2 linked regions of the Paraburkholderia fungorum genome follow. The protein of the gene in region 1 interacts with the protein of each later gene in a pairwise test. Links are inferred from orthologs where the notes say so. Each region holds a gene or a part of one and is shown on either strand. Other genes may lie near its edges. The genes, in order: BLS41_RS07660 and BLS41_RS10555.

Evidence for each region.
Region 2: the proteins of BLS41_RS07660 (region 1) and BLS41_RS10555 interact in binary tests that used the Escherichia coli proteins (3 or more experiments, as listed by UniProt). The link is inferred for Paraburkholderia fungorum from one-to-one orthologs.

The regions. Positions count from the first base shown.
Region 1 is NZ_FNKP01000001.1:1,737,904-1,752,703, forward strand. The notes cover bases 8,229-11,635. They hold BLS41_RS07660 (2-oxoglutarate dehydrogenase E1 component), read left to right. Parts: upstream 8,229-8,573; coding sequence 8,574-11,435; downstream 11,436-11,635. Other genes in these bases: odhB (2-oxoglutarate dehydrogenase complex dihydrolipoyllysine-residue succinyltransferase), read left to right, coding at 11,587-11,635. Outside these bases: tRNA pseudouridine(55) synthase TruB, read left to right, coding at 1-865; BLS41_RS07640 (HlyD/EmrA/EmrK family protein), read right to left, coding at 2,585-3,823; BLS41_RS07645 (efflux transporter outer membrane subunit), read right to left, coding at 3,897-5,405; BLS41_RS07650 (MarR family winged helix-turn-helix transcriptional regulator), read right to left, coding at 5,455-5,970; translational GTPase TypA, read left to right, coding at 6,338-8,164; more of odhB, read left to right, coding at 11,636-12,864; lpdA (dihydrolipoyl dehydrogenase), read left to right, coding at 13,003-14,433; cell division protein ZapE, read left to right, coding at 14,523-14,800. UniProt on the Escherichia coli protein: E1 component of the 2-oxoglutarate dehydrogenase (OGDH) complex which catalyzes the decarboxylation of 2-oxoglutarate, the first step in the conversion of 2-oxoglutarate to succinyl-CoA and CO(2).
Region 2 is NZ_FNKP01000001.1:2,404,671-2,419,044, reverse strand. The notes cover bases 5,303-8,283. They hold BLS41_RS10555 (ATP-binding cassette domain-containing protein), read right to left. Parts: upstream 7,775-8,283; coding sequence 5,831-7,774; downstream 5,303-5,830. Other genes in these bases: BLS41_RS10550 (glutathione peroxidase), read left to right, coding at 7,910-8,283; BLS41_RS10560 (CaiB/BaiF CoA transferase family protein), read right to left, coding at 5,303-5,679. Outside these bases: lysophospholipid transporter LplT, read right to left, coding at 1-1,044; alr (alanine racemase), read left to right, coding at 1,265-2,335; DNA repair protein RadA, read left to right, coding at 2,684-4,060; BLS41_RS10565 (DUF2866 domain-containing protein), read left to right, coding at 4,203-4,481; more of BLS41_RS10560, read right to left, coding at 4,624-5,302; more of BLS41_RS10550, read left to right, coding at 8,284-8,389; cls (cardiolipin synthase), read right to left, coding at 8,665-10,116; prmB (50S ribosomal protein L3 N(5)-glutamine methyltransferase), read right to left, coding at 10,553-11,437; dapE (succinyl-diaminopimelate desuccinylase), read right to left, coding at 11,454-12,593; BLS41_RS10530 (ArsC family reductase), read right to left, coding at 12,948-13,313; dapD (2,3,4,5-tetrahydropyridine-2,6-dicarboxylate N-succinyltransferase), read right to left, coding at 13,313-14,140; dapC (succinyldiaminopimelate transaminase), read right to left, coding at 14,246-14,374. UniProt on the Escherichia coli protein: Genetic data indicate it may be involved in ribosome assembly or function.

The sequences.
Region 1 (14,800 bases):
CGGCCTGTCGAGCAACGACGCGCTGATCCGCGCCAAGCGTCTCTATCTGGCGAAAAAAGCGGGCCACACCGGCACGCTCGATCCTCTCGCGACCGGTTTGCTGCCGCTGTGTTTCGGCGAAGCCACCAAGTTTTCGCAAGACCTGCTCGAAGCCGACAAGACCTACGAGGCCACCATGCGCCTCGGCATTCGTACGACCACCGGCGACGCCGAAGGCGAAGCGATCGATACGCGCGAAGTCACGTGCGACGAGGCGGCGGTGCAGGCGGTGCTTCCGCAATTCCTCGGCGAAATCACCCAGGTTCCGCCGATGTACTCCGCGCTCAAGCGAGACGGCAAGCCGTTGTACGAGTACGCGCGTGCCGGTCAGACTGTGGAGCGCGAAGGGCGTCAGGTCACGATCCTCAAGCTCGAATTGATCGCGTGTGCGTTGCCGGACGTGTCATTTCGCGTGACGTGCAGTAAGGGCACCTACGTGCGCACGCTGGCCGAAGACATTGGCGAAGCGCTGGGGTGCGGCGCGCATCTGGTTGCGCTGCGGCGTACCGGAGTCGGAGCGCTGACGCTCGAGAATTCGGTGACGCTCGATGCGTTGTCGGACGCGACGGAAGCCGAGCGCGACACGTGGCTGCAACCGGTGGACGCGTTGCTGTCGACCTTCCCGCGTATCGAGTTGAACGAGGATGAAACGCGGCGGTTTCTGCACGGCCAGCGTCTGAAACTGTCGGAGTTGACGATTTCCTCCGACGCCGTGAACGCACCGCGCGTGAGGGTGTATGCCGCGCAGGGCCGCTTGTTGGGGGTTGCGAAGCAAGGCGAGGGCGTGCTTGCGCCGGAGCGGCTGGTGGTGACGGCGGCTAGCTAGCGTTATCGCAAGCGATTACTCAGGCGACCTACGCCAGTACGAAAAAAGGCGGGACTGCTCGAAAGCAGTCCCGCCTTTTTCATACCGCCGTCAGATCAGGAAGACGGCGGCCTTTGAATCTCAATGCGCCGCTGCAGCCGCCGCACCCGCATCACCGCCGGCGCGTTCCGGTTTGGTAATCCAGATCAGCGCAATCAGCGCCACAAAAATACCGGCTGACATGAAGAACAGATCGTTCACGCCCAACTGTGCGGCTTGCTGCGTGGCCATCGTGTTGAACAGCCCGTACGCCTGCGACTGACTAAAACCCGCCGCACCCATTTGCCGGATCGACTGATCGAACACCGGGTTGTACACGTTAGCCTGCGCGGCCAGTTGCGCGTGATGCATGATCGTACGGTGATCCCACGCGGTCTGGAAAATCGACGTGCCGATACCGCCGCACATGATCCGCACGAAATTCGACAGACCCGACGCTGCGGGAATCCGGTTGCCCGGCAGACCCGACAGCGTGATCGACACCAGCGGGATAAAGAACCCCGCCATGCCGATGCCCTGAATCAACGTGGGGATCAACAGCGAGTTGGTGTCCACGCCGGTCGTATAACGCGAGCGCATCCAGAAACACAGCGCGAACACCAGAAACGACAGCGTCGCGATATAGCGCGGATCGGTGCGCGGCAAAATCTTGCCCGTAATCGGCGACAGCAGCACCGCGAACAGACCGACCGGCGCCATCACCAGCCCGGCTTCGGTCGCGGTGTAGCCGATGTCGGTTTGCAGCCACAGCGGCAGCAACACGAGATTGCCGAAGTAGAGCCCGTAGCCGATGGATAGCGCGATGGTCCCGCCGGTGAAGTTGCGCCGCGCGAACAGCGACAGGTCGACCACCGGATGCTTCGCCGTCAGTTCCCACACGATAAAGAACGCGAGCGCAATGACCGCGACCAGCGCCAGCACGACGACCGTCGTCGACGAAAACCAGTCGAGGTCCTTGCCCTTGTCGAGCATCACCTGAAGCGAGCCGACCCAGACGATCAGCAGACCGAGACCGACGCCGTCGATCGGCGCTTTGCGTATCACCGAATCGCGGTTGCGGAAGATCATCCACGTCGCGAGAGCCGCAATGATCCCGACCGGAATGTTGACGTAGAAAATCCACGGCCACGAGATGTTGTCGGAAATCCAGCCGCCGAGAATCGGGCCGGCCACCGGCGCGATTAGCGTGGTCATGGCCCACATCGATAACGCCATGGGCGCTTTTGCGCGTGGGTAGCTGGCGAGCAGCAGCGTTTGCGACAGCGGAATCATCGGTCCGGCGACCGCGCCCTGCAGCACGCGCGACGCCAGCAAAAACGGCAGGGTGGGCGCGAGGCCGCACATCCACGACGAGATCACGAACAGGATGATCGACGCCATGAACAGACGCACCTGACCAATACGGTCGGTGAGCCAGCCGGTTAGCGGCACCGAGATTGCGTTGGCGACCGCGAACGACGTAATGACCCACGTGCCCTGGTCGGACGAGACGCCGAGATCGCCCGAAATGGACGGGATCGACACGTTGGCAATCGACGTGTCGAGCACGTTCATAAAAACGGCAAGCGACACCGCGATGGTGCCGATTACCAGTTGCGCTCCCTCGAGCGGCGGGTGAGGGAGCTGCGCCTGAGCCTGAGCCATTAAAGAAGCCTTGTTTGAATCGTCACGCGGCTGGGATCAGCTCTTGGCCGGCTTGGCGGCCGGGACAGCAGCGTCGGCGCCGGTTTGCGCCGACTTCTTCGCGCCGCCATTCGGACCGGCGTTTTCCGCGATGATGCGGGCAACTTCGGCATCGGCTTCGTCGCCGAACTTCGCGAACACGTCGGTCTGGTAGACCGTGTTCGGCGCGTCGCCGAGGTGGCCGCCGTTGTCGTCCTTGATGCTCACGTCGACCTGCATCGACAGGCCGATGCGCAGCGGGTGCTTCTCGAGATCGGCCGGATCGAGCGAGATACGCACCGGCAGACGCTGCACCACCTTGATCCAGTTGCCGGTCGCGTTTTGCGCGGGCAGCAGCGAGAACGCCGAACCCGTGCCGGCCGAGAAGCCGATCACCTTGCCGTGATACACCACCGACGAACCGTACACGTCAGCCGTCATTTCAACCGGCTGGCCGATCCGCATATGACGCAGTTGCACTTCCTTGAAGTTTGCGTCGATCCACAAGCTGTTCAGCGGCACGATCGCCATCAGTGGGGTGCCCGGCGACACGCGCTGGCCGACCTGCACCGAGCGTTTCGCGACATAGCCGGTGACCGGTGCCGGCAGGTTGTTACGCGCGTTGTTCAGGTACGCGTCGCGGACCTTCGCGGCGGCGGCCTGGACGTTCGGATGGCTCGCGATCGTGGTGTTCGCGGTCAATGCGCGGTTCGACGCCAGTTGTTGCTGGGCGGCGTCGACAGAGGCTTGCGCGCTCTTCACGGCGTCGCGGGCGTGCGAGATTTCTTCCTGTGACACCGCGCCGGTTTGCGCGACCGTCAGACGGCGCTTCAGGTCGTCCTGAGCGCGCGACAGATCGGCCTGACGCTGCGCGACTTGCGCGGCGTACTGGTTGTCGTCGACGAAAATGCCGCGCACCTGACGCACGGTCTGCGCCAGTTGCGCTTCGGTCTGCTCGAGCGTGACGCGTGCGTCAGCCGGATCGAGCACGACGACCGGGTCGCCGGCCTTCACGGTTTGCGTGTCGTCTGCATTCACGCTGACCACGGTGCCGGTCACTTGCGGCGTGATCTGAACGACGTTGCCGTTCACGTACGCGTCGTCGGTGCTTTCGGTGAAGCGTGCGACGAGGAAGTAGTAAAGGCCGTACGCGATCGCGGCAATCAGGATCACGATGACGAGCAGCGTCATCATGCGCTTGCGTTTGCCGTTGTTCGCCGGCTGTTGCGGGGCGGCGGGCTGCTGGGGGGTGCTCATTGATGTGCTCCGGGTTCTCTCAAGCGTCGTCGTTTATTCGGATGTTCGTGCGTGTGTTCGGTGCGTTGCGCGCTCAGTTCGCTGCGGCGGTCGCGGCGGTGGCCGATGCCGGGGCATCGGTCGGCACCACGAGGCCGGTCTGCGTCGCGTCGAAACCGCCGCCGAGCGCCTTGATGAGGCCGATCTGCATATCGCGGCGCTTCATCTTCAGGCTCGTCACCGTCTGTTCGGCGGAGAGGCGGTTCTGGTCGGCGGTCAGCACCTGCAACTGCGGCGACAAACCGGCCTTGTAGCGGATCACGGCCAGCTGGTAGGCCTTCGTCGATGCGTCGAGCGCGCGTTGTGCGTCGCCCGATTGCTGGTCGATCGAACGGATCGACGAGACTTGCGTCGCGACGTCCTGCAATGCGCCGATGAGCGTCTGGTTGTAGTTCGCCACGTCGAGGTCGAAGTCGGCAAAGCGGCCCTTCAACTGCGAGCGCAAGGCGCCGGCGTCGAAAATCGGCAGATGGATCGCCGGGCCGAACTGGATCTGACGGCTCGATGCGGTCAGGAAACGGCCCCAGCCGAATGCATCGAAACCGAAACCGGCGGCGAGGTTCACGTCCGGGAAGAACTCGGCTTTCGCTTCCTTCACGTCGTGCATCGCCGCTTCGACCTGCCAGCGTGCGGCCACGATGTCCGCGCGACGGGCGACGAGATCGGCCGGAATGTTGTCGGGCAGCGCCACGACAGCGCCGTTGCCAAGCGTCGGCTTGGCGATTTGCAGGCCACGGTCGGGACCCTTGCCGAGCAGCGCGCCCAGTTGATAGCGCACGGTGGTGATCTGGCCGTCCAGTTCGGTCAAATTCGACTGGCTGGTCGCGATATTGCCGCTCGCCGTCTGCCTCTCGACGTTGGTGTCGAGGCCGGCGGCCACGCGGCCGTTGGTGATGCGGCCAATATCCTGACGATTGGCGATTTCGCGTGCGGCGATATCGCGGAACGCGTAAAGCTGCGCCAACTGGTTATAGGCGCTCGCCACCGATGCCGCGAGCGTCACGCGCGCCTGCTGCATGTCCGCTTCAGCCGCCTTTTCCTGCGACACGGCCTGGCCCAGACGCTGACGGTTCTTGCCCCACAGGTCCAGATCCCACGACGCGCTGGCCAGCACGTTGTTCTCGCTGTACCAGGTGCCGCCGTACGGGGGCGGGTAGAGCGAATTGGCTGAATAGAGTTCGCGGGTCCATGAATAGCTGCCGTTGACCTTCGGGAACAGCGCCGAGCGCGACGTCTCGATATACGAGGAGGCTTTGGCCAGACGGGCCTGCGCTTGCGCGATCGACGGGCTGCCGTCGAGCGCTTCCGAAATCAGCTGGGGCAGTTGCGGATCGCCGAACTGGTTGGCCCAGTCGAGCGACGGCCACTGGCCGCCCTGGCCGGGCAGGCTTTGGGTGGACTCATACTGAGCCGGCGACGACATCTGCTTGTCGCTTTTCATACCGAAGTAGTTCGCGCACCCCGTGAGGGCGAGCGCCGTCACCGCGGCGGCGACAGCGGCCCGGCTCGAAAGCGCGGGCGCGGACAGGGAAAGGGATTTCATCGCTCGACTCTTTGAGTGGAATGTAATGATGGACGCTGCAAGCAATTTCTTACGACTTGCTGTCAAAATTGCTTGCTGCATCACGGGTTAGTCCCGTTTGTTCGCCGGAATTGACGAGCACGCGACGTAGCATGCTCTTCAGAAAACCCACTTCTTCGGGGGTGAAGCCGCCCAGCAGATCGTCCAGCACGCCGTTGAAGATGCCCGGCATTCTGGCTGCGATAGCGTGACCTTCCGGTGTCAGCGCGAGGCGGACGACCCGCCGGTCTTCATTGCTGCGCACCCGGGTCAGCAGGCCGCGTTTCTCCAACCGGTCGACCAGCCGGGTGACGGCGCTGGCGTCGATGCCGTATTCACGGGCCAGTTCGGCGGCCAGCAGGCACTTGCCGCTCGCTACCATAAACAGGATGCTGCCTTGCTGGCTGGTGATGCCCAACTCGGCCATGCTGCGCTGCGTGACCAGGTTCGACATGGTCGACTTCACTCGCGACAGCAGATAGCCGACGCTTTCACCTAGCTGATACTCGCTGAGGTCCGGCGTGGGGGTGGGGGACGGCTCCGTCATGATTCTCGTGCGAATGCAATGGTTGACTAGGCAGGATTATAGTCAGCGGTTGATTGACGCGGCAAGCGTTATTACAGCTTAGGCAAGGATCTTTTTCTTCCAATCGCTTTAATTGGGGGCCAGGAGCGGGAAGCCTGCTGTAGGGCGCAGCCGATACCCTTGTAATCGTTGTTCCTACGCATCGCGACGTCGAAGTTGTCCGGGCTATCAGGGAATACCAGAAAGCTTCATTCTCCCGTGCTACAATATTGGGTTCCCAAAAGTGCGCTTTGGGCTTGTCGTCGTTTCGTGGTTGTTTAGAAGCAAGCAAGTAACCGTAAGCAACCGGCATAAGCAAGCGGCGCACTCAACTGTCTCCAGGTTTCCTATGACCCGCGCCCTACGCAACATCGCCATCATTGCCCACGTCGACCACGGCAAGACCACGCTCGTCGACCAGCTCCTCCGCCAGACCTCCACGTTCCGTGAAAACCAGCAGGTCACGGAACGCGTGATGGACTCGAACGACATCGAAAAAGAACGTGGCATCACGATTCTTTCGAAGAACTGCGCGGTCGAGTACGAAGGCACGCACATCAACATCGTCGACACCCCCGGTCACGCCGACTTCGGCGGTGAAGTGGAGCGTGTGCTGTCGATGGTCGACTCGGTGCTGCTGCTGGTCGACGCAGTCGAAGGTCCGATGCCGCAAACGCGCTTCGTGACCAAGAAGGCGTTGGCGCTCGGTCTGAAGCCGATCGTCGTGATCAATAAGGTGGACCGCCCGGGTGCGCGTATCGACTGGGTGATCAACCAGACGTTCGACCTGTTCGACAAGCTCGGCGCAACCGACGAGCAACTCGACTTCCCGATCGTTTATGCATCGGGTCTGAACGGCTACGCCGGCCTGACCCCTGACGTGCGCGAAGGCGACATGCGCCCGCTGTTCGAAGCCGTGCTGCAACACGTTCCGGTTCGCCCGGCCGATCCGAGCGCGCCGCTGCAACTGCAAATCACGTCGCTGGATTACTCGTCGTACGTCGGTCGTATCGGCGTGGGCCGCATCACGCGCGGCACGATCAAGCCGGGCATGGCGGTTGCCGTGCGTTCCGGTCCCGATGGCGCGATCCTGAACCGCAAGATCAACCAGGTGCTGTCGTTCAAGGGCCTCGAGCGCGTGCAGGTCGACTCCGCTGAAGCGGGCGACATCGTGCTGATCAACGGTATCGAAGAAATCGGCATTGGCGTGACCATCTGCGCACAGGAACAGCCGGAAGCGCTGCCGATGATCACCGTCGACGAGCCGACGCTGACCATGAACTTCCTGGTCAACTCGTCGCCGCTGGCTGGCCGCGAAGGCAAGTTCGTCACGAGCCGTCAGATCCGCGACCGCCTGATGAAAGAGCTGAACCACAACGTTGCGTTGCGCGTGAAGGAAACCGGCGACGAAACCACGTTTGAAGTGGCGGGCCGCGGTGAACTGCACCTGACCATTCTCGTGGAAAACATGCGTCGTGAAGGCTACGAGCTGGCCGTGTCGCGTCCGCGCGTGGTGATGCAGGAAATCGACGGCGTGAAGCACGAGCCGTACGAAAACCTGACCGTCGACATGGAAGACGGCCACCAGGGTGGCGTGATGGAAGAACTGGGTCGCCGTAAGGGCGAAATGCTCGACATGGCGTCGGACGGCCGTGGCCGTACGCGTCTCGAGTATCGTATTTCGGCACGTGGCCTGATCGGCTTCCAGTCGGAATTCCTGACGCTCACGCGCGGCACGGGCTTGATGAGCCACACGTTCGACTCGTATCAGCCGGTCAAGGAAGGCGCGGTGGGCGAGCGTCGTAACGGCGTGCTGATTTCACAGGACGACGGCGCAGCAGTCGCGTACGCACTGTGGAAGCTGCAGGATCGCGGCCGTATGTTCGTGTCGCCGGGCGAGCCGCTGTACGAGGGCATGATCATCGGTATTCACAGCCGTGATAACGACCTGGTCGTGAACCCGATCAAGGGCAAGCAGCTGACCAACGTGCGTTCGTCGGGTACCGACGAAGCAGTTCGCCTCGTGCCGCCGATCCAGATGTCGCTGGAATACGCAGTCGAATTCATCGACGACGACGAACTCGTTGAAGTCACGCCGCAATCGATCCGTCTGCGCAAGCGTTATCTGAAGGAACACGAGCGCCGCAGCGCAAGCCGTAAGGGCGCGGTGGACTAAGTAGTCCTCGTGTTGCCTGACGAGTTTTGCGATGCTTCGTAGCGAGCGCCGCTTAACGGATAAAAGCCACCTTCGGGTGGCTTTTATCGTTTTTGGAGGATGGAAAATGCGCGGGAGCAATTGTGGCTTCCCTGCAACGGTGTACGCGCATTCTTCCGTTTGTCCCCATTTCCCGCAGAAGACTATTGCGAACGGCGCAATCAGCCCGGAAATCCCGCTGCGACAGGCCTCAGCGGCAATCCGCCAGCTATCTGCGGTATTCGTTCTGTGCTATGCTCCCCGGGTGCAAAGTTTTAGGTCCTTCCAAGCAAGACTTGATTCGCGCAATCCGCTAAACGGTCAGGCCGTGTCGCGGAAGGTTCTGTAACCCGCTATTTCTCGAGAAACTCGAAGAAAGGTGAGCGTAAAAATGATGAAGCAATTCCAGTCGAACTCTTATCTGTTCGGCGGCAATGCTCCGTACGTCGAAGAAATGTACGAAGCGTATCTCGATAATCCGGCGTCAGTGCCCGAGAACTGGCGCAGCTATTTCGACGCGTTGCAGAACGTTCCGGCAACGGACGGTACCAATGCCAACGACGTGGCCCACGGCCCGATCGTCGAATCGTTTGCTCAACGGGCCAAGGCCAATGCCTTCATCCCGCGCACGGCAGCTGGTGGCGAAGATCTCGCTACGGCTCGCAAGCAGGTCTATGTGCAATCCCTCATCGGCGCATATCGCTTCCTCGGCTCGCAATGGGCCAATCTCGATCCTCTGAAGCGCCGCGAACGTCCCGCTATTCCCGAACTCGAACCCGCGTTCTACGACTTCACCGAAGCCGATATGGACCAGGAGTTCAGCGCAACGAATCTGTATTTCGGATTCGAAAAAGCGTCGCTGCGCGAGATCGTCAAGGCATTGCGTGACACGTACTGCGGCCAGATCGGCGCCGAGTACATGTATATCAGCGATCCGGAACAGAAGCGCTGGTGGAAGGAACGCCTGGAGTCGATCCGCTCCACGCCGAACTTCAGCAACGACAAGAAGAAGCACATCCTGAATCGCCTGACGGCTGCCGAAGGCCTCGAGCGCTTCCTGCACACCAAGTACGTCGGTCAGAAGCGCTTCTCGCTGGAAGGCGGCGAAAGCTTCATCGCGTCGATGGACGAAGTCGTTCGTCACGGCGGTGCGAAGGGCGTCCAGGAAATCGTTATCGCGATGGCTCACCGTGGCCGTCTGAACGTGCTGGTCAATACGCTCGGCAAGATGCCGGCTGACCTGTTCGCCGAATTCGAAGGCAAGCACGTCGACGATCTGCCGGCTGGCGACGTGAAGTACCACAAGGGCTTCTCGTCCGACGTCGCAACCGACGGCGGCCCGGTCCACCTGTCGCTCGCGTTCAACCCGTCGCACCTCGAAATCGTCAACCCGGTGGTCGAAGGTTCGGCGAAGGCCCGTATGGACCGTCGCGGCGACGACAGCGGCCTGCAAGTGCTGCCGGTGCAGATCCACGGCGACGCGGCTTTCGCAGGCCAGGGCGTCGTGATGGAAACGCTGAACCTCGCGCAAACGCGCGGTTACGGCACGCACGGCACGCTGCACATCGTCATCAACAACCAGATCGGCTTCACGACGTCGGACCCGCGCGACTCGCGCTCCACGTTGTACTGCTCGGACGTCGTCAAGATGATCGAAGCGCCGGTTCTGCACGTGAATGGTGACGATCCTGAAGCAGTCGTTCTGGCTACGCAAATGGCCATCGACTTCCGGATGCAGTTCCACAAGGACGTCGTCGTCGACATCGTCTGCTTCCGCAAGCTGGGTCACAACGAGCAGGACACGCCGGCTGTCACGCAGCCGCTGATGTACAAGACCATCGCGAAGCACCCGGGCACGCGCGCGCTGTACGCTGAAAAGCTGGTGCAGCAAGGCGTCATCACCGCCGAAGAAGGCGACGATTTCGTCAAGGCCTACCGCAAGGCGATGGACGAAGGTCATCACACGGTCGATCCGGTGCTCTCGAACTACAAGAGCAAGTACGCGGTGGACTGGGTTCCGTTCCTGAATCGCAAGTGGACCGACGCAGCCGATACGGCCGTGCCGCTCGCCGAACTGAAGCGCCTCGCTGAGCGCATCACCACGGTGCCGGAAAACTTCAAGGTTCACCCGCTGGTCGAGCGCGTGCTGAACGACCGTCGCGCGATGGGCCGTGGCGAAGCCAAGCTCGATTGGGGCATGGGCGAACACCTGGCATTCGCGTCGCTGGTCGCGTCGGGCTACGCAGTGCGCCTGACCGGTCAGGACTCGGGCCGTGGCACGTTCACGCACCGTCACGCTGTGCTGCACGATCAGAACCGCGAACGCTGGAACGACGGCACGTACGTGCCGCTGCAGAACGTCTCCGAAGGCCAGGCCAAGTTCAACGTGATCGACTCGGTGCTGTCGGAAGAGGCAGTGCTGGGCTTCGAATACGGTTACTCGACCGCTGAACCGAACACGTTCGTCGCGTGGGAAGCGCAGTTCGGCGACTTCGTGAACGGCGCGCAAGTCGTGATCGACCAGTTCATCTCGTCGGGCGAAGTGAAGTGGGGCCGCGTGTCGGGTCTCACGATGCTGCTGCCGCACGGTTACGAAGGTCAGGGTCCGGAGCACTCGTCGGCACGTATCGAACGTTTCCTGCAACTGTGCGCAGACCACAACATGCAGGTCGTTCAGCCGACCACGCCAGCGCAGATTTTCCACCTGTTGCGCCGTCAGATGATCCGCCTGTTCCGCAAGCCGCTGATCGTCGCTACGCCGAAGTCGCTGCTGCGCCACAAGGAAGCTGTGTCGGATCTGTCGGAACTCGCGAAGGGCGCGTTCCAGCCGATCCTCGGCGAAGTGGACGAAGCGATCGACGCGAAGAAGGTCAAGCGTCTCGTGGTCTGCTCGGGTCGCGTGTACTACGACCTGGTGGCGCATCGCCGCGAAACCAAGGCGAACGACGTCGCGATCATCCGTATCGAACAGCTCTATCCGTTCGCGCACAAGCAGTTCGAAGCGGAAATCAAGAAGTACGACAACGCGACGGAAGTGGTCTGGGTGCAGGACGAGCCGCAGAATCAGGGCCCGTGGTTCTACATCGAGCACCACCTGAAGGACGGCATGAAGGAAGGACAGAAGCTGGCATACAGCGGCCGTCCGGCTTCGGCCTCGCCGGCAGTCGGCTACTACGCGAAGCACTACGAGCAGCAGAAGGCGCTGATCGAAGGCGCTTTCGGCCGCCTCAAGAGCGCGTCGATCGCTAAATAAAAGAATCGCGAACCGGGAAGGCGCGTAGCGCTTTCCCGTGCCGCAACGGTGATCCACGAAGGCTCACACGCGGTATACACGGTTTGCAGACGGTTCGCAGGCGGTCGTCGTTCACCGCGCCGTCACCCGATACGTATTCAGGATATTCATAATGGCTATTGTTGAAGTCAAGGTTCCCCAGCTGTCCGAGTCGGTCTCGGAAGCCACGATGCTGCAGTGGAAGAAGAAGCCCGGCGACGCTATCTCTGTCGACGAAATTCTCATCGAAGTCGAGACCGACAAGGTCGTTCTCGAAGTGCCGGCACCCTCCGCCGGCGTGCTCGTGCAAGTGATCGCGAACGACGGCGACATCGTCGTGGCCGATCAGGTCATCGCGAAGATCGACACGGAAGGCACCGCTAGCGCCGCTGCTGTCGAAGCTGAAGTGAAGCCGGCTCCGGTTGCGACGCCCGCACCGGCAGCAGCTCCCGCTCAGGCTGCATCCGCAACGGGTGCGAACACCGCGGCTTCGCCGGCTGCCGGCAAGCTGATGGCTGAAGCGGGCCTGTCGTCCGCCGACGTCGCAGGCACGGGCCGCGACGGCCGCATCACCAAGGGTGACGTGCTGAACGCAGGCCAGGCCGCTCCGGCTGCGAAGGCTGCACCGGCACCGGCTGCCGCACCGAAGGCTGCGAAGCCGTCGCTGCCGGAAGTCAAGGGCCCGGCATCGGCCGACCAGTGGCTGAAGGACCGCCCGGAACAACGCGTGCCGATGTCGCGTCTGCGTGCGCGTATCGCCGAGCGTCTGCTCGAGTCGCAGCAAACCAACGCCATCCTGACCACGTTCAACGAAGTGAACATGGCTCCGGTAATGGACCTGCGCAACAAGTACAAGGACAAGTTCGAGAAGGAACATGGCGTGAAGCTCGGCTTCATGTCGTTCTTCGTGAAGGCGGCTGTTCACGCGCTGAAGAAGTTCCCGCTGGTGAACGCGTCGATCGACGGTAACGACATCGTTTATCACGGCTACTTCGACATCGGTATCGCTGTCGGTTCGCCGCGTGGTCTGGTGGTGCCGATCCTGCGTAACGCCGATCAGCTGAGCCTTGCTGAAATCGAGAAGAAGATTGCCGAGTTCGGCCAGAAGGCCAAGGACGGCAAGCTGTCGATCGAAGATATGACCGGCGGTACGTTCTCGATCTCGAACGGTGGTGTGTTCGGTTCGATGCTGTCGACCCCGATCATCAACCCGCCGCAATCCGCGATTCTCGGCGTGCACGCCACGAAGGAACGCGCTGTGGTCGAAAACGGCCAGATCGTGATCCGCCCGATGAACTATCTGGCGCTGTCGTACGACCACCGCATCATCGACGGCCGCGAAGCGGTTCTGTCGCTGGTCGCGATGAAGGACGCGCTGGAAGATCCGGCTCGTCTGCTGCTCGATCTGTAATTGCCATCAGCCAGGTGCCGGCTTGTCGTTGCACAAACCGGCACCATCTGAGCAGTACGTCTTTCGCATTCCGCAGTACAGGAACGGTGCGCGCCACTAACTGTGGCCGCGCGCCGTTCCGTCATCAAAAGGATTGTCATGTCCAAAGAATTTGACGTCGTCGTGATCGGCGCAGGCCCTGGCGGTTACATCGCCGCCATCCGTGCAGCGCAGCTCGGCAAGACCGTCGCATGTATCGAAAAGTGGAAGAACCCGGCCGGCGCGTTGAAGCTCGGCGGCACGTGTCTGAACGTGGGTTGCATTCCGTCGAAGGCGCTGCTCGCGTCGTCGGAAGAGTTTGAAAACGCATCGCATCACCTCGCCGACCACGGCATCTCCGTGGAAAACGTCAAGGTCGATATCGCGAAGATGCTGGCCCGCAAGGAAAGCATCGTCGAGAAGATGACGAAGGGCATCGAATTCCTGTTCCGCAAGAACAAGATCACGTGGCTCAAGGGCCACGGCAAGTTAACCGGCAAGACGGACGCCGGCGTGCAGATCGAAGTCAGCGGCGAAGGCGAAGCCGAAGTCGTGACGGCGAAGAACGTGATCATCGCCACGGGTTCGAAGGCACGTCATCTGCCGAACATTCCGGTCGACAACAAGATCGTCGCCGACAACGAAGGCGCACTGACGTTCGACTCCGTGCCGAAGAAGCTGGCCGTGATCGGCGCTGGCGTGATCGGTCTGGAACTCGGCTCGGTGTGGCGTCGTCTGGGCGCGGACGTGACCGTGCTCGAAGCGCTGCCGGAATTCCTCGGCGCGGCTGACCAGTCGCTGTCGAAAGAAGCGGCCAAGCAGTTCAAGAAGCAGGGTCTGGACATTCACGTCGGCGTGAAGGTCGGCGAAATCAAGACGACCGACAGCAGCGTGTCGATCGCCTACACGGACAAGGACGGCAACGCGCAGACGCTCGACGCGGACCGCCTGATCGTGTCGATCGGCCGCGTGCCGAACACCGACAACCTCGGCCTCGGAGCGATCGGCCTGAAGGCGAACGAACGCGGCTTCATCGACGTTGACGACCACTGCGCGACGGCTGTGCCGAACGTGTACGCAATCGGCGACGTGGTGCGCGGCCCGATGCTCGCGCACAAGGCGGAAGACGAAGGCGTGCTGGTCGCGGAAGTGATCGACGGCCAGAAGCCGCATATCGACTACAACTGCATTCCGTGGGTGATCTACACCGAACCGGAAATCGCGTGGGTCGGCAAGACGGAGCAGCAACTGAAGGCGGAAGGCCGCGAGATCAAGACGGGTCAGTTCCCGTTCATGGCAAACGGCCGCGCGCTGGGCATCAACAAGGCGGATGGTTTCGTCAAGATGATCGCCGACGCGAAGACCGACGAACTGCTCGGCGTGCACATCATCTCGGCCAACGCATCGGACCTGATCGCGGAAGCCGTGGTGGCGATGGAATTCAAGGCGGCGTCGGAAGACCTCGGCCGCATTTGCCATCCGCACCCGTCGCTGTCGGAAGTCATGCGCGAAGCCGCGCTGGCCGTCGACAAGCGCGCGCTGAACATGTAATCACGCGCACGCCTGACTGAAAGCACTCTGGCATCACCACAAAGGCGGGCGGGTTCACTCCCTCCCGCCTTTCTTTTTGCAGCAACACCATGAACGTCACCGAATACTACGAAAAAGAACTGCAGACTCGCGGCTATCAGTCGGACCCGGCGCAGCGCGCGGCGGTCGACCGTCTGCAGCGGTGCTACGAAGAGTGGACCGAGTACAAGTCGCGTCGTTCGAACGCGTTCAAGAAGTTGCTCATTCACCCGGACCTGCCGCGTGGCGTGTACATGTGGGGCGGCGTAGGGCGCGGCAAGAGCTTCCTGATGGACAGCTTCTACATGCTTGCACCGCTGAATCGCAAGACGCGTCTGCATTTTCACGA
Region 2 (14,374 bases), 660 kb from region 1 along the record:
CGGCACGACAAAGAAGCCCGACAGGCCGCCGACGACCATCAGGAAAATATACGCAAAGATCAGATAGCCCGGCACGTGCATGCGGCCGAAATAGAAGCCCCAGTGCGCGGGGAACAGATCGCGCGTGTAGAACGCCATCAGCATTACGGCGATCCCCATCATGATGCCGACCGGCAACACGGACAGCGACTTCTTCAGCGGTACGCGCGAGGCGGCGAAGATCGCGCCCGCCGCGACGCCGACCGCAACGACTGCCTGCAGGATCGCCGCCTCGGAAAGCGACATGTTCAGCGACACCTCGGCCCACTTCAGCACGATGAATTGCAGCGTCGCGCCCGCGCCCCAGAACAGCGTGGTGACGGCGAGCGAAATCTGGCCCAGCTTGTCGCGCCACAGCACGAGGAAGCAGTCGGCGAAATCGGTGACGAGCTTGATCGGGCCGCGTTCCTGCTTCGGATAACGCGCGCCGGTATCGGGAATTCGCAGATTGAAAAGTGCGGCGATGATATAGATCGCCATGATCACCAGCATCGCCGCCTCGGCGGGCGTGTTGACCGTGGGGATGTGCTGCCGGAGGATCGGCGCGGCAATGTGCGGACTGATCAGCGCTCCGCCGAGCACGGTGCCGAGAATGATCGAGCCGACCGTGGTGCCTTCGATCCAGCCGTTCGCGGCGACCAGCCGGTCAGGCGGTAAAAGCTCGGTGAGAATGCCGTACTTGGCGGGCGAGTACGCGGCCGCGCCGAAACCCACGATACCGTAGGCAATCAGCGGATGAGCGCCGACCAGCATCGTGATGCAGCCGAGCACCTTGATGGTGTTCGTGACGAACATCACGTGGCCCTTCGGACGGGAATCTGCGAAAGCGCCGACGAACGCGGCAAGAACGACGTACGACAGGACGAAGAACAGCTTGAGCAGCGGCGTCATCCAGTTCGGGGCGTGAAGATCTTTCAGCAGTGCGATAGCAGCGATCAGAAGCGCATTGTCGGCCAGCGACGAAAAAAACTGCGCGGCCATGATGGTGTAAAAACCTTTTTTCATCTGATGCGATGCTGTCCTCGCTGCGGTCTGTCTGCCCCGACCGTTTGCAATGCGTGCGGGCCTATGCCGTTCGAAATGGGTTGTGCGCACGGCTTTATATCACGAAAATAGCTGGATTCGGACTAGCAGAATCCTTGATCGCACCGCCCAGCGGGCTGCCGAGCGCTGAAAACGCCCTGTAAGCCGCTGATTCGCAAGCGTCTTTACGAAAAAATATCTCATGCCGCGCCCCCTTTCAGCCACGATTCACACCGCCGCACTCGCCAATAATCTTGCTGTTGCCCGCCGCTACGCGCCGAAATCCAAAATCTGGGCCGTCGTCAAGGCAAACGCGTACGGGCATGGCCTCGCACGCGCGTTTCCCGGCTTGCGCGCAACCGACGGCTTTGGATTGCTCGACCTCGAAGAAGCGGTGAAGTTGCGTGAATTGGGCTGGGCGGGCCCGATTCTTTTGCTTGAAGGCTTCTTTCGTCCGACCGATATCGACGTGATCGACCGCTACAGCCTGACCACCGCGCTGCATTCGGACGAACAGTTGCGCATGCTGGAAATGGCGCGGCTGTCCAAACCCGTCAACATCCAGTTGAAGATGAACACCGGCATGAACCGGCTCGGCTACACGGTCGAGAAATTCCGCTCGGCGTGGGAGCGGGCGCGCGCCTGCCAGGGCGTCGGCCAGATTACGCTGATGACCCATTTTTCCGACGCCGACGGCGAGCGCGGTATCGCGTATCAGATGGAAGCCTTCGAGCGCGGCGCGCAGGGCATTGCGGGCGCGCGCAGCCTGTCCAACTCGGCGGCCACGTTGTGGCACCCGGGCGCGCATTTCGACTGGGTGCGGCCGGGGATCATTTTGTATGGCGCATCGCCGTCGGGCGTGACGGCGGCAGTGGCCGGCACCGGCTTGCAGCCGGCCATGACGCTCACGTCCGAACTGATCGCTGTGCAGACGCTCAGCGAAGGCAGTACGGTCGGCTACGGATCGGCGTTCAAGGCGCGCGGGTCGATGCGGATCGGCGTGGTCGCGTGCGGTTACGCGGACGGCTATCCGCGAGTCGCGCCGGAAGGCACGCCGGTGATCGTCGACGGGGTGCGCACGCGGATCGTCGGGCGCGTTTCGATGGACATGCTCACCGTCGATCTGACGCCGGTTCCGACCGCCAATATTGGCTCGCGCGTGGAGCTTTGGGGCGCCGCGCTGCCGATCGACGATGTCGCGCAGGCGTGCGGCACGATCGGCTATGAATTGATGTGCGCGGTCGCGCCGCGCGTACCGGTGCGCGCGGAGTGACGCGTGCGGGTGCCGGGCCCGTGCTCGACGAGTAAGGAAAGCGTCGGGCCGGGTTTGCACAAAGCGGCGTGGCAGTCGCAAATGCGGCGCGGCGTGTTGCGGTTGCTGCGCGAACTGCGGCGGTGACAGCAGGTTGCGCAGCTTCGTTTCCGCTTCTGGCGGCGCGGCTGCAGCCGGTTAGGACTAGAAGCCCGCTATCGGCTCGGCGAGTAGCCGCTTGGGCAACCGTCAGCTTTCCCACCCGCTTTCCCCACTTTTTTTCCGAAGCTCGACGAATCGGCCCAATGCGACCGGTCCATCGAACATATCGATCCCACGAACACCAACAGGCAACACAGGCAATCACGCGTGGCTAAACCGAAGACCTTGTACATCTGCAGTGAATGCGGCGGCCAGTCGCCGAAATGGGCCGGACAGTGCCCGTCGTGCCAGGCGTGGAACACGCTGGTCGAGTCGGTCGCTGAGGCACCGTCCACGCATCGCTTCCAGTCGCTCGCGAAAAGCGCGCCGGTGCGTCGGCTCGCCGATATCGAGGCATCCGACGTGCCGCGCTTCTCCACCGGCGTCAGCGAGTTCGACCGTGTGCTGGGCGGCGGCCTGGTGCCGGGCGGCGTGGTGCTGATCGGCGGCGATCCGGGGATCGGCAAATCGACGCTGCTGCTGCAATCGCTCGCCGAAATTGCCGCCGATAAACGCGCGCTCTACATCAGCGGCGAAGAATCGGCTGCGCAGATCGCGTTGCGCGCACAACGGCTTTCGCTGCTCGAACCCGGTTCGAAAGCGAGCGAACTGCAATTGCTCGCCGAAATCCAGCTCGAAAAAATTCAGGCGACGATCGCCGATCACAAACCCGACGTCGCGGTCATCGACTCGATCCAGACCGTCTATTCCGATGCGCTGACCTCCGCGCCCGGCTCGGTCGCGCAGGTGCGCGAGTGCGCCGCGCAATTGACGCGGATCGCCAAGCAGTCGGGCACGACCATCATCATGGTCGGCCACGTGACGAAAGAGGGCGCGCTGGCCGGCCCGCGCGTGCTCGAACACATCGTCGATACGGTGTTGTACTTCGAGGGCGACACGCACTCGTCGTACCGCCTCGTGCGCGCGATCAAGAACCGCTTCGGCGCGGTCAACGAACTCGGCGTGTTCGCGATGACGGAGCGCGGTTTGCGCGGCGTGGCGAATCCTTCGGCGCTGTTTTTGTCGCAGCACGAGCAGTCGGTGCCGGGTTCCTGTGTGCTGGTTACGCAGGAGGGCACGCGTCCGTTGCTGGTCGAAGTCCAGGCGCTCGTGGATGCCTCCAATGCGCCGAATCCGCGTCGGCTCGCGGTCGGCCTCGAACAGAACCGCCTGGCGATGTTGCTGGCGGTCCTGCACCGGCATGCCGGTATTGCCTGTTTCGATCAGGATGTGTTTCTGAACGCGGTGGGCGGCGTGAAGATCACCGAACCCGCCGCCGATCTGGCCGTTCTGCTCGCGATCCACTCGTCGCTGCGCAACAAGCCGCTGCCGAAAGGCCTGGTGGTGTTCGGCGAAGTCGGCCTCGCGGGCGAAATCCGACCGTCTCCGCGCGGTCAGGAGCGTCTGAAGGAAGCCGCCAAACTGGGCTTCTCGGTCGCCGTGATTCCGAAGGCCAACGCGCCCAAACAGCCGATTGAAGGCTTACAGGTCGTTGCGGTCGAGCGGATCGAACAGGCTATCGACCGGGTTCGTACGCTTGAATAGGCGGGGTGAGGGCGCCTGCGGGCGCCTTGCGCGCTGTAATGACCGGTAAAGATCTCCATATTGGTTGTAACCTGAATGGCAATCCTTTTTCCTAAGCTGCGAGGGTAAGCATCCCTTCTGATGCCTGAAAAAGGATCGCGCCTTGAAACAGTCATATCAAACCGTAGCCGAGCGGCCAATACAGGTACGTGGCTGCCGGGTCTCCGAACCGATTCGCCAGCCTTGGGGCGGCGCTTGCCGGATTGTCGAGTGGATCAACACGGCGGGGCAGATATCGCGCCGGGTCGTGGCCGAAGACGCCACCGCCGCCGAGGTGCGCGCCACGATCAACCGTCACGTGGAAGGCCGCAAGCACGTGCTGTACGACGATGAAAAAACGCCGCGTCAGACGCTGCCGAGACAGACGGTGGCGAGGCGGTGAGGTTGAAGGGGCTGTGTCGTAGGCTTTCTACGTGATGCCCTTCGGGAATTTTTTCCCCGTTCTCTCTGGACGCGCGTGGCGAGCGCTTCCTGCATTCATCTCACGCAATCGCCGCGACCGCGCGTTCAGCCGGTCGGGCGCGTTAGCCCATCACGCCATCGTCTTCGTCCGCGTTATCGTCCGGCACCAAATAAGCCTGCGGATTAAACAGCGGATGCCGCGCGGCTTCCTCCGCCGTCAGTACCGGCGTAACGCAGCAATCGACCGGCTCCAGCAGCAGCACCCATTCTTCCAGCGGACGCTTGCCGATCACGTCGGCCAGTTCCTGCGTGAGCGCAACGGCGTCCGGGCCGCCAATGGCCTGACCGAGGCTCCAGTGACGCGTCGCCCACTCGGGACGGTCGAGCGCCATGCACAGCGTTTCCCAGAACTTCAGTTCGAGCGCGCCGACCGCGAGCCAGCGGTTATCGAACGTGCGGTACAGGTTGTAGCAGGGCACGCCACCGTTCAGCAGACCCGTGCCGACCGGCGGCGCGGCGCCTTCGTTGACCAGTGCGACCTGCGCGACGAGGTTGTGCGCATGCGTGGCGTGTGTCATCGAGACATCGACGAAACGGCCTTCGCCGCCGCGCGACACGTGCCATAGCGCGGCGAGAATCTGCGTGACCGCGCTCAGCGCCCCGCCGAGCAGGTCGGCAATCTGGAAATTGGGCAGGATGGGTGCGCCGTCGCGGCTTGCCAGTTGATCGAGCACGCCCGCATAACCGATGTAGTTCAGGTCGTGTCCGGCGCGGTCGGCGAACGGGCCGCTCGCGCCATATCCGCTGATCGCGCAGTAGACGAGCCGCGGATTGACCGCGCGCAGCGTCTCGTAGCCGATGCCCAGCCGCTCCATCACGCCTGGCCGGAAGCTCTCGATCAGCACGTCCGCTTCGGCCGCGAGCGCGCGCAGTACATTACGTCCGGCCGCGGATTTGAGATCGAGGCGCGTCTCGCGCTTGCCGCGATTCACCAGCCGGTAGAACGCGCCGGGGCGACCGGCGACACGGTCGCTGGACGACTGCATCATCGTGCGGGTCGGGTCTCCCGCGCCGGGCGCTTCGATTTTCAGCACGTCGGCGCCGAGTTCGGCCAGTCGCAGCGCGGCAACCGGACCGGGTAGCAGACGGGTCAGGTCGAGCACCCGCAACCCTTGCAGTGCCGGCGGCGGCACCGTCACTGCCGGAGAAGCCGGCGATTCCGTCGAAGGGTCCGGTGAAGCCGAAGAATCCGATGCCCCGAATGATGATGTTGCAGATGACAAAGCCAACCTCTCGTCGGTGCCGGCGCGGGCCATAAACAGCGTGCCGCTAGCCGATTTGTTCGAGTTCCTCGTGAATCTCGAGCCATTCGGCTTCGAGCACTTCGAGGCGCGCGTTCACATCTGCCTGACGGCGGATTGCTTCCGTCAGTTTGCTTTTCTGCTCGGGCTCGTAACTCGCCGGATCGACGACGAACGCATCGAGCGTCGTTTTCTCGATGTTGAGCGAGTCCATTTCCTTCTCGATCTTCGTGATGCGGCTTTGCAGCGGCTTCTTCAGATGCGCGAGTTTCTGACGCGTTTCCGCTTCGAGCCGACGCTGTTCCTTGCGGTTCACGCCATTGTCGGCGTTGCCGTCGGCGCTGTTGGCCGCCGCGGTACCCGCCTTGAGCGCCGCACGCTGGTCGGCTGCGTGTTGCAGCAGCCAGTCGCGGTAATCGTCGAGATCGCCGTCGAATTCCTGCAGACGATGTTTGGCGACCAGCATGAACTGATCGGTCGTGGCGCGCAGCAGGTGTCGGTCGTGCGACACCAGAATCAAGGTGCCTTCGAACTGCGCGAGTGCCATGGTCAGCGCGTGACGCGTTTCGAGATCCAGGTGGTTGGTCGGCTCGTCGAGCAGCAACAGGTTCGGCTTTTGCCAGATGATCAACGCGAGCGCGAGACGCGCCTTTTCGCCGCCGGAAAAAGGCGCGATTTTCGCCGTCGCCATTTCGCCGGAAAAGTTGAAGCTGCCGAGGAAGTCGCGCAACTCCTGCTCGCGCGTGTCGGGTGCGAGACGCGCGAGGTGCTGCAGCGGGGTGTCGTCGGCGCGCAGCGTTTCGAGCTGATGCTGCGCGAAGTAGCCGATGCGCAGCCCCTTGCCTTCGCGGACGTGGCCGCCGAGCGCTTCGAGCGTGCCGGCGAGCGTCTTGATCAGCGTCGATTTGCCCTGACCGTTCGCGCCGAGCAGGCCGATGCGCTGACCGTTCTGGATCGACAGCATCACGCGATCGACGATCGGAATCTCGACGCCGTCTTCGCCGTGATAACCGCAGCGCACGTTTTCCATCACCATCATCGGATTCGGCGCCGAATCGGGCGTGCGGAACTCGAACGTGAACGGCGACGCGGCATGAGCCGGCGCGATCAGTTCCATCTTTTCGAGCGCCTTCACGCGGCTCTGCGCCTGACGCGCCTTGGTAGCCTGCGCCTTGAACCGGTTGATGTAGCTCTGCAGATGCTCCACCGTGCGCTGCTGCTTTTCATACGCGCTCTGCTGCAGCGCGATCTGCTGCGCGCGCAGTACTTCGAATTGCGAGTAGTTGCCGCCGTAACGCTTGATCTGCTGGTGCTCCAGATGCAGAGTGACGTTGCAGACCGAATCGAGGAATTCGCGGTCGTGCGAGATCACGACCAGCGTGCCCGGATAGCGGTGCAGCCAGTCTTCGAGCCAGACGATCGCGTCGAGATCCAGGTGATTGGTCGGTTCGTCGAGCAGCAGCAGGTCGGAACGGCACATCAGCGCCTGCGCCAGATTCAGCCGCATGCGCCAGCCGCCGGAGAAACTGCTGACCGGCTCGCGCGTTTGTTCGAGCGTGAAGCCGAGGCCGAGCAGCAACGCTTCGGCGCGCGCGGGCGCGGTATAGCCGTCGGCATCGGCAAAGGCAGCGTGCGCTTCGCCTTCTGCCGCGCCGTCGTGCGCGGCGGATGCTGCGGCAATACGCGCTTCGATGGCGCGCAACGCGGCATCGCCGTCGAGCGTGTAGGCGAGGGCGGTTTTATCCGCGGCGGGCGTTTCCTGCGCGACGTGGGCGATCTGCCAGTTGGGCGGGATCGAAAAATCGCCGCCGTCCGCGTGCAGTTCGCCGAGCAGCACGGCAAACAGCGTCGACTTGCCCGCGCCGTTCGCCCCCACGAGGCCGGCTTTCTCGCCGGGGTTGAGGGTGAACGTGGTGTTGTCGAAGAGCGGCTTGGTGCCGCGCGCGAGGCTGAACTGGTTAAAGCGGATCACGAAGAGGCCGGCTGAAGAAAACCGCTATTTTAGACTGCCGGGCGTGACACCGGGCGCTCAGTCGGGATCGGCCATTCGGCCGACTGTTCCGGTGCGGCTTTTGGCATAGACTGACGGCTTTCACGGGGAGAGCACATGACATCGATTTATTCGTTTTCGGCACGTACGCTCGGCGGCGAGGAAGTGAGCCTCGAGCAGTATCAAGGCAAGGTTTTGCTGATCGTCAACACGGCCAGCGAATGCGGATTCACGCCGCAGTATGCGGGCTTGCAGAAGCTGTTCGATGGCTACGCGGCGCGCGGTCTCACGGTGCTCGGCTTTCCGTGCAACCAGTTCGGCAAGCAGGAGCCGGGCGATGCCGCGCAGATCGGCAGCTTCTGCGAAAAGAATTACGGCGTGACGTTTCCGATGTTCGACAAGATCGACGTGAACGGCGCGAACGCGCATCCGTTGTTCCGCTATCTGACGGAAGAGGCGCCGGGCTTGCTGGGACTCGAAGGAATCAAGTGGAATTTCACCAAGTTCCTGATTGCACGCGACGGCAGCGTGGTGAAGCGCTATGCGCCGCTGACGAAGCCCGAGGCGATTGTCGAGGATATCGAGAAGTTGCTTTGAAGGGACTTTGAGATTGCTGCAAGCCGAGGCGGCAGGCAGCGCTTCTGTATCTATCTGCAGTCGTGCAGATCGCGTCGAATCCGGCGTGGTGCGAGGCGGCTGAGCGGCGTCGATCAGGTATCGATGCCGCGTATCAACGCTGCGTGTAGGTCCGTTGAATCTGGACGATCTGCCAACGGTTGTTGAGCGAGCGTCACGGCAAGCACCGCGCGGCGCCGTTCAACATTCAGTGGCTAGGTACTAACGCGCAATCGCCGAACCAGCTACCGCACAGCTCAAAGAATCGGCGCGAAAAGCCGCGCGACATGCATCAGCACGCGCTTGAACGCGCTGGCCTGCCGGTACTCGTTGCGGTCGATTTCGAGCGACTGGGCGAAGTCGTTCAATAGCATCGTTTCGACCTCCTGCGCGAAGCCTCGGTCGACAGTCAGCACCATGATCTCGAAGTTCAACCGGAACGACCGGTTGTCGAGATTCGCGCTGCCGATCGCTGCAGCGACGCTATCGATGAGAATCACCTTCTGGTGCAGAAAACCCGGCTGGTAGCGGAAAATCCGGATGCCCGCGCGCAGCGAATCATATGCGTACAGCTTCGACGCGGCAAAGACCACCAGATGGTCCCGGCGGCTCGGAATCAGAATGCGCACGTCCACGCCGCGCAGCACGGCGAGCCGCAACGCTGAGAACACCGCTTCGTCGGGCACGAGATAGGGCGTGGTGATCCAGATCCGCTCGCGCGCCGCGTTGATCGCTTCGACGAAAAAGAGCGAGCAGGTCTCCTGTTTGTCAGCCGGACCGCTCGGCACGACCAGGCAGTGCATGCCTTGAGCGCCCAACGGATCGACCGGCGCCGCTGCCGGCATGTCGAATTCGGGCAACTGCTGCGTCGCCCAGTGCCAGTCTTCGGTGAACACGAACTGGATACTGGCGACCGCCGGTCCGCGCACCTCGATATGCGTATCGCGCCACGGCGAAAGCGGCGGCTTGCCGCCGAGATACTCGACGCCTACGTTGTGTCCGCCGACAAATGCGCGTTCGCCATCCACGGAAACGATTTTGCGGTGATTGCGAAAGTTCAGTTGCAGCCGGTTGACGAAGCGGCGATTGGTCGCGAACGGATGCGTCTCGACACCACCCGCACGCAGTGCCGCCACGTAGCGGTGCGGCAGATCGAAACTGCCGATGCTGTCGTACAGAAAATAGACGCGCACGCCTTGCTGTGCCTTGGCGATCAGCGCGTCCCTGAGCATCTCGCCGAGCGCATCGTCGCGGACGATGAAGAACTGCACGATCACGTAGTGACGCGCGCTCTCGATTGCCTCGAAGATCGCCTCGAAGGTCGCTGCGCCGTTCACGAGGGTTCGCACGGAATTGCCGGGCAGGAACGGCATGCCGCCCAGACGCGTCAGCGAATGCACGAGCCTGACGCCGAGTTGTTGTGTGGGCAGTCCCGCCGAAGACGACTGCGTGTCCCATTCCGGCGGATGCGCGCGGGTGCGCAGCAGTTCGTTTTCGACGCGACGGGCATCCGCGTAACCGGCGAATTTGCTGCGACCGAGGAACAGGTAAGGCACCAGCGTCAGATAAGGCATCGCGACCAGCGACACGGCCCACGCAATCGCGCCCTGCGAGGTGCGCGTATTCAGAATCGCGTGACACGCCGCGACCATGCCGAGGATATGGGCAAGGGCGACCAGCGGGCCGACGTGAAGCAGGTCGAATTGCATAGGCGGGCGAAGGGTTGGCGAAGCGCTGCATGTCCCCGCCGATGACGCGGCGGGCAGGCGCTCATCTTACCGAACGCGGGTGGGTTGGGGTGCCGTTGTGCGCGGGCTTCGTGGTTTTGGGTGCGCGCGGGGATGCCGATGGGCGACGCAAAGACCGTTCAGCGATTGGGTGAGACGGAGGGGCGGGGGTCTTGAAACGAGAGGGGGAGTTCGATAACCGCATGCTGAAGGCGGCCACGCGTGCAAGCCAGAGCAAGCCACAAGCGCGGCTTGGCCACCTGCCGGAAGCGACTGCGTCACGCGGCAGTCAGGTTATGTAGGTCCACGCAGCGCCCGTGAACCCACACCTCAGCCACGCCACCTACAACACGTCGCGACATGCCGCACGCAGAAAAAAACCACGCGCGCCATGCCGCAAACAGGAACAGCAAAAACCTCAAACCGGCAAATCGGCGGCTTGAATCAGGAACACGTTGTCGTCGCCGGCGCTGGTCGAGAGCCATACCAGATCCAGACCGCCGAACGCCGCTTCGACGTTTTCGCGTTCATTGCCGATTTCGACTACGAGCACGCCGTCTTCGGTCAGCCAGTTGCGCGCGTCGGCGATGATCCGGCGCACGATATCCATGCCGTCCGCACCGCCCGCCAGCGCCATATCCGGCTCGTGTTTGTATTCGGCGGGCAATTCCTGCATCGACGTCGCGTTCACGTACGGTGGATTGGTGATGATCACGTCGTAGCGGCGCTCGGCGAGCGGCGCATACAGATCGCCTTCGAACAGCGCAATACGGTCGTCGAGCTTGTAATCCATCACGTTGCGCGTGGCGACTTCCAGCGCGGGCGCGGAGAGATCGACGGCGTCGATATCGGCGTTCGGGAACGCGTGCGCGGCGAGAATCGCGAGGCAACCGGAGCCGGTGCACAGTTCGAGCACCGCGCTGACCTGTTCGGGATCTTCAACGTAAGGCTGCAAACCGTCCTGCAGCAATTCGCCGATGAACGAGCGCGGCACGATCACGCGCTCATCGACGTGAAAGCGGAAACCGTGCATCCACGCTTCCTGCGTGATGTACGCGGCCGGCACGCGTTGCGTGGCGCGGCGCTCGATCACGTTCAGCACGGCGTCGATTTCGGCCGCGCTCAACCGTGCGTCGAGAAACGGCTCCAGCAGATCGAGCGGCAGGTGCAGCGTGTGCAGCACCAGATAAGCCGCTTCGTCGTAGGCATTGGCCGAGCCATGACCGAACGACAGTTCAGCCTGGTTAAAGCGCGACACCGCAAAACGCAGCAGGTCGCGGACGGTGGAAAACGGGAGCGTCATCGCAAATAGTCCTTGTTCAGGCGATCAGTTGTTCGAGCACGCGGCGATACACGTTCTTCAGCGGCTCGATGTGTGCGACTTCGATATGTTCGTCGATCTTGTGGATGCTGGCGTTCAGCGGCCCGAATTCGATCACCTGCTCGCAGATGCGCGCGATGAAGCGGCCGTCCGACGTGCCGCCGGTGGTCGACAGTTCGGTCGTGACGCCGGTTTCGTCCTTGATGGCTTTCGCCAGCGCGTTCGACAGATCGCCGCGCGGCGTCAAGAACGGCAGCCCGCTCACGTTCCAGTGCAGATCGTATTCGAGGCCGTGTTTGTCGAGAATTGCATGCACGCGGGCCTGCAAACCTTCGACCGTGCTGGCCGTCGAGAAGCGGAAATTGAACATCACGTCCGCATGACCGGGGATCACGTTGGTCGCGCCCGTGCCGCTGTGAATGTTCGACACCTGCCACGTGGTAGGCGGGAAGTATTCGTTGCCGTCGTCCCAGCTTTCGGCGACCAGCTCGGCCAGTGCGGGCGCGAGCAGATGCACCGGATTTTTCGCCAGATGCGGATAGGCGATATGGCCTTGCACGCCCTTGACGATCAGCTTGCCGGACATCGAACCGCGCCGGCCGTTCTTCACCATGTCGCCGAGTTGCGCGCTCGACGTCGGCTCGCCGACGATGCAGTAGTCCATCCGCTCGCCGCGTTCCTGCAACGCTTCGACGACCTTGATGGTGCCGTCGGTGGCCGGGCCTTCTTCGTCACTCGTGATCAGGAACGCGATCGAGCCGCGATGCGCGGGATGCGCGGCGACGAATTCCTCGCTCGCGACCACGAAGCCCGCGATCGACGCCTTCATGTCCGCCGCGCCGCGGCCGTACAGCTTGCCGTCGCGCTGGGTCGGCTCGAACGGCGCCGAGTGCCATTGTTCGAGCGGACCGGTGGGCACGACGTCGGTGTGTCCGGCGAACGCGAGCAGCTTGCCCGCGGTGCCGTCGACGCCGCGTTTGACGGCCCACAAATTGGTCACGCCGTTCGATTCGATCGTCTCGTGCTCGAAGCCGATCGCGGACAGACGTTCGATCAGGAGGCGCTGGCAATGCTGGTCGTCGGGCGTCACGGACGCGCGTGCGATCAGTTGTTCGGTAAGGGCGAGGGTGCCGGACATGGATTCAGTACAAGCCACTTTGAAATGAAAAAATGCCGGCTGGCGGTGCAGCACCGCAGCCGGCAACAGCTTTTAATCGACGCGGCGAGGCCGCGTTCTGCTTCTTGTTGCTGACCGGTTCCGATCGCGGAGCCTGATGCTGGCGCTCAGGTCCGCGCGCCGGGTCCAGCGTATTGCGTTCAATGCGTGTCAGCACACCGTGCTGGCGGACGCCGCGTTCGCGGCATCCACGAGATTACGCTCATGCAACTAGCTGAATGAACGCAATACCGTTCGCGCTCATTCCTGCTGCTTTGCGTCGCTGCATGGCGGGCGTTCACCACGCCAGAGCACCGCGCGTGCCAACACCCAGACTCAGGCAAACAGCGCCGTGTACTCGTCCGCGGAAAAACCGAGCGATTTGACCCGCCCGTTCACCACCAGCACTGGCCGCTTGATCACCGACGGCTTGTGGATCATCAACGCGATTGCGCCCGGCTGGGTTTCCGCCGCCGCTTTCATGTCGTCGGACAGGCCACGCCAGGTGGTGCCGCGACGGTTCAGCAGCGCGTCGAGCTTCACGTCTTTCAGCCAGTCCTGCACGAGCGGTTCGGTCACGCCGTGCTTCTTGAAGTCGTGAAACTCGAACTCGACGCCGTGCTCTTCCAGCCACACGCGGGCTTTCTTCACGGTGTCGCAGTTCGGGATGCCGTAGACGACGGTTTTGGTGCCGCGCGCCATCAGTCGCCTCGCAGCAGCTCGTTCAGGCCGACCTTCGCGCGGGTTTTCGCGTCCACCTTCTTGACGATCACCGCGCAGTACAGGCTGTGCGAACCGTCTTTCGACGGCAGGTTGCCCGCCACCACCACCGAGCCCGCCGGAATGCGGCCATACGTGACCGAACCGGTTTCGCGGTCGTAAATCTTGGTGCTCTGGCCGAGGTACACGCCCATCGAGATCACCGAGTTTTCTTCGACGATCACGCCTTCGACCACTTCCGAACGCGCGCCGATAAAGCAGTTGTCTTCGATGATGACCGGGTTCGCCTGCAGCGGCTCCAGCACGCCGCCGATGCCAACACCGCCCGACAGGTGGACGTTCTTGCCGATCTGCGCGCACGAACCGACGGTCGCCCACGTATCGACCATCGTGCCTTCGTCGACGTACGCGCCGATGTTGGTGTACGACGGCATCAGCACGACGTTCTTCGCGATGAACGAGCCACGGCGCGCGATAGCGGGCGGCACCACGCGGAAGCCGCCGGCAGCGAAGTCTTCAGCGGTGTAGTTCGCGAACTTCGACGGCACCTTGTCGTAGAACTGGCTGTAACCGCCAGCCGGCATCGGTGCGTTGTCTTCGAGGCGGAACGACAGCAGCACGGCCTTTTTCAGCCACTGATTGACGACCCAGTCGCCGTCCTTCTTTTCGGCGACGCGCAGCACGCCCTTGTCCAGTTGTTCGATTGCATGGGCGACGGCTTCGCGCACGTCGGCCGGAGCGGCCTTCGGCGACAGTTCGGCGCGGTTTTCCCAGGCGGTGTCAATGATCTGCTGAAGTTGTTGCGACATATGCGTGTTTTCTGAAGAGTTGAAGGCTGAAGAAGGAGATGCGGCGCGGCGGGAGCTGTCGCGCCAACGGTCGAGGTGAACCCTCAAACCGTTGGCCCGGCTAACTCAACTGGCCTGGCCCGCAAGCTTGCGGCAAAAATCGACGATCCGCTGAACACCTTGCGTGCATTCGTCGACGTCCGCGACCAGCGCGAGGCGCACGAAATTGCGGCCGGGGTTCACGCCGTGCGCAGT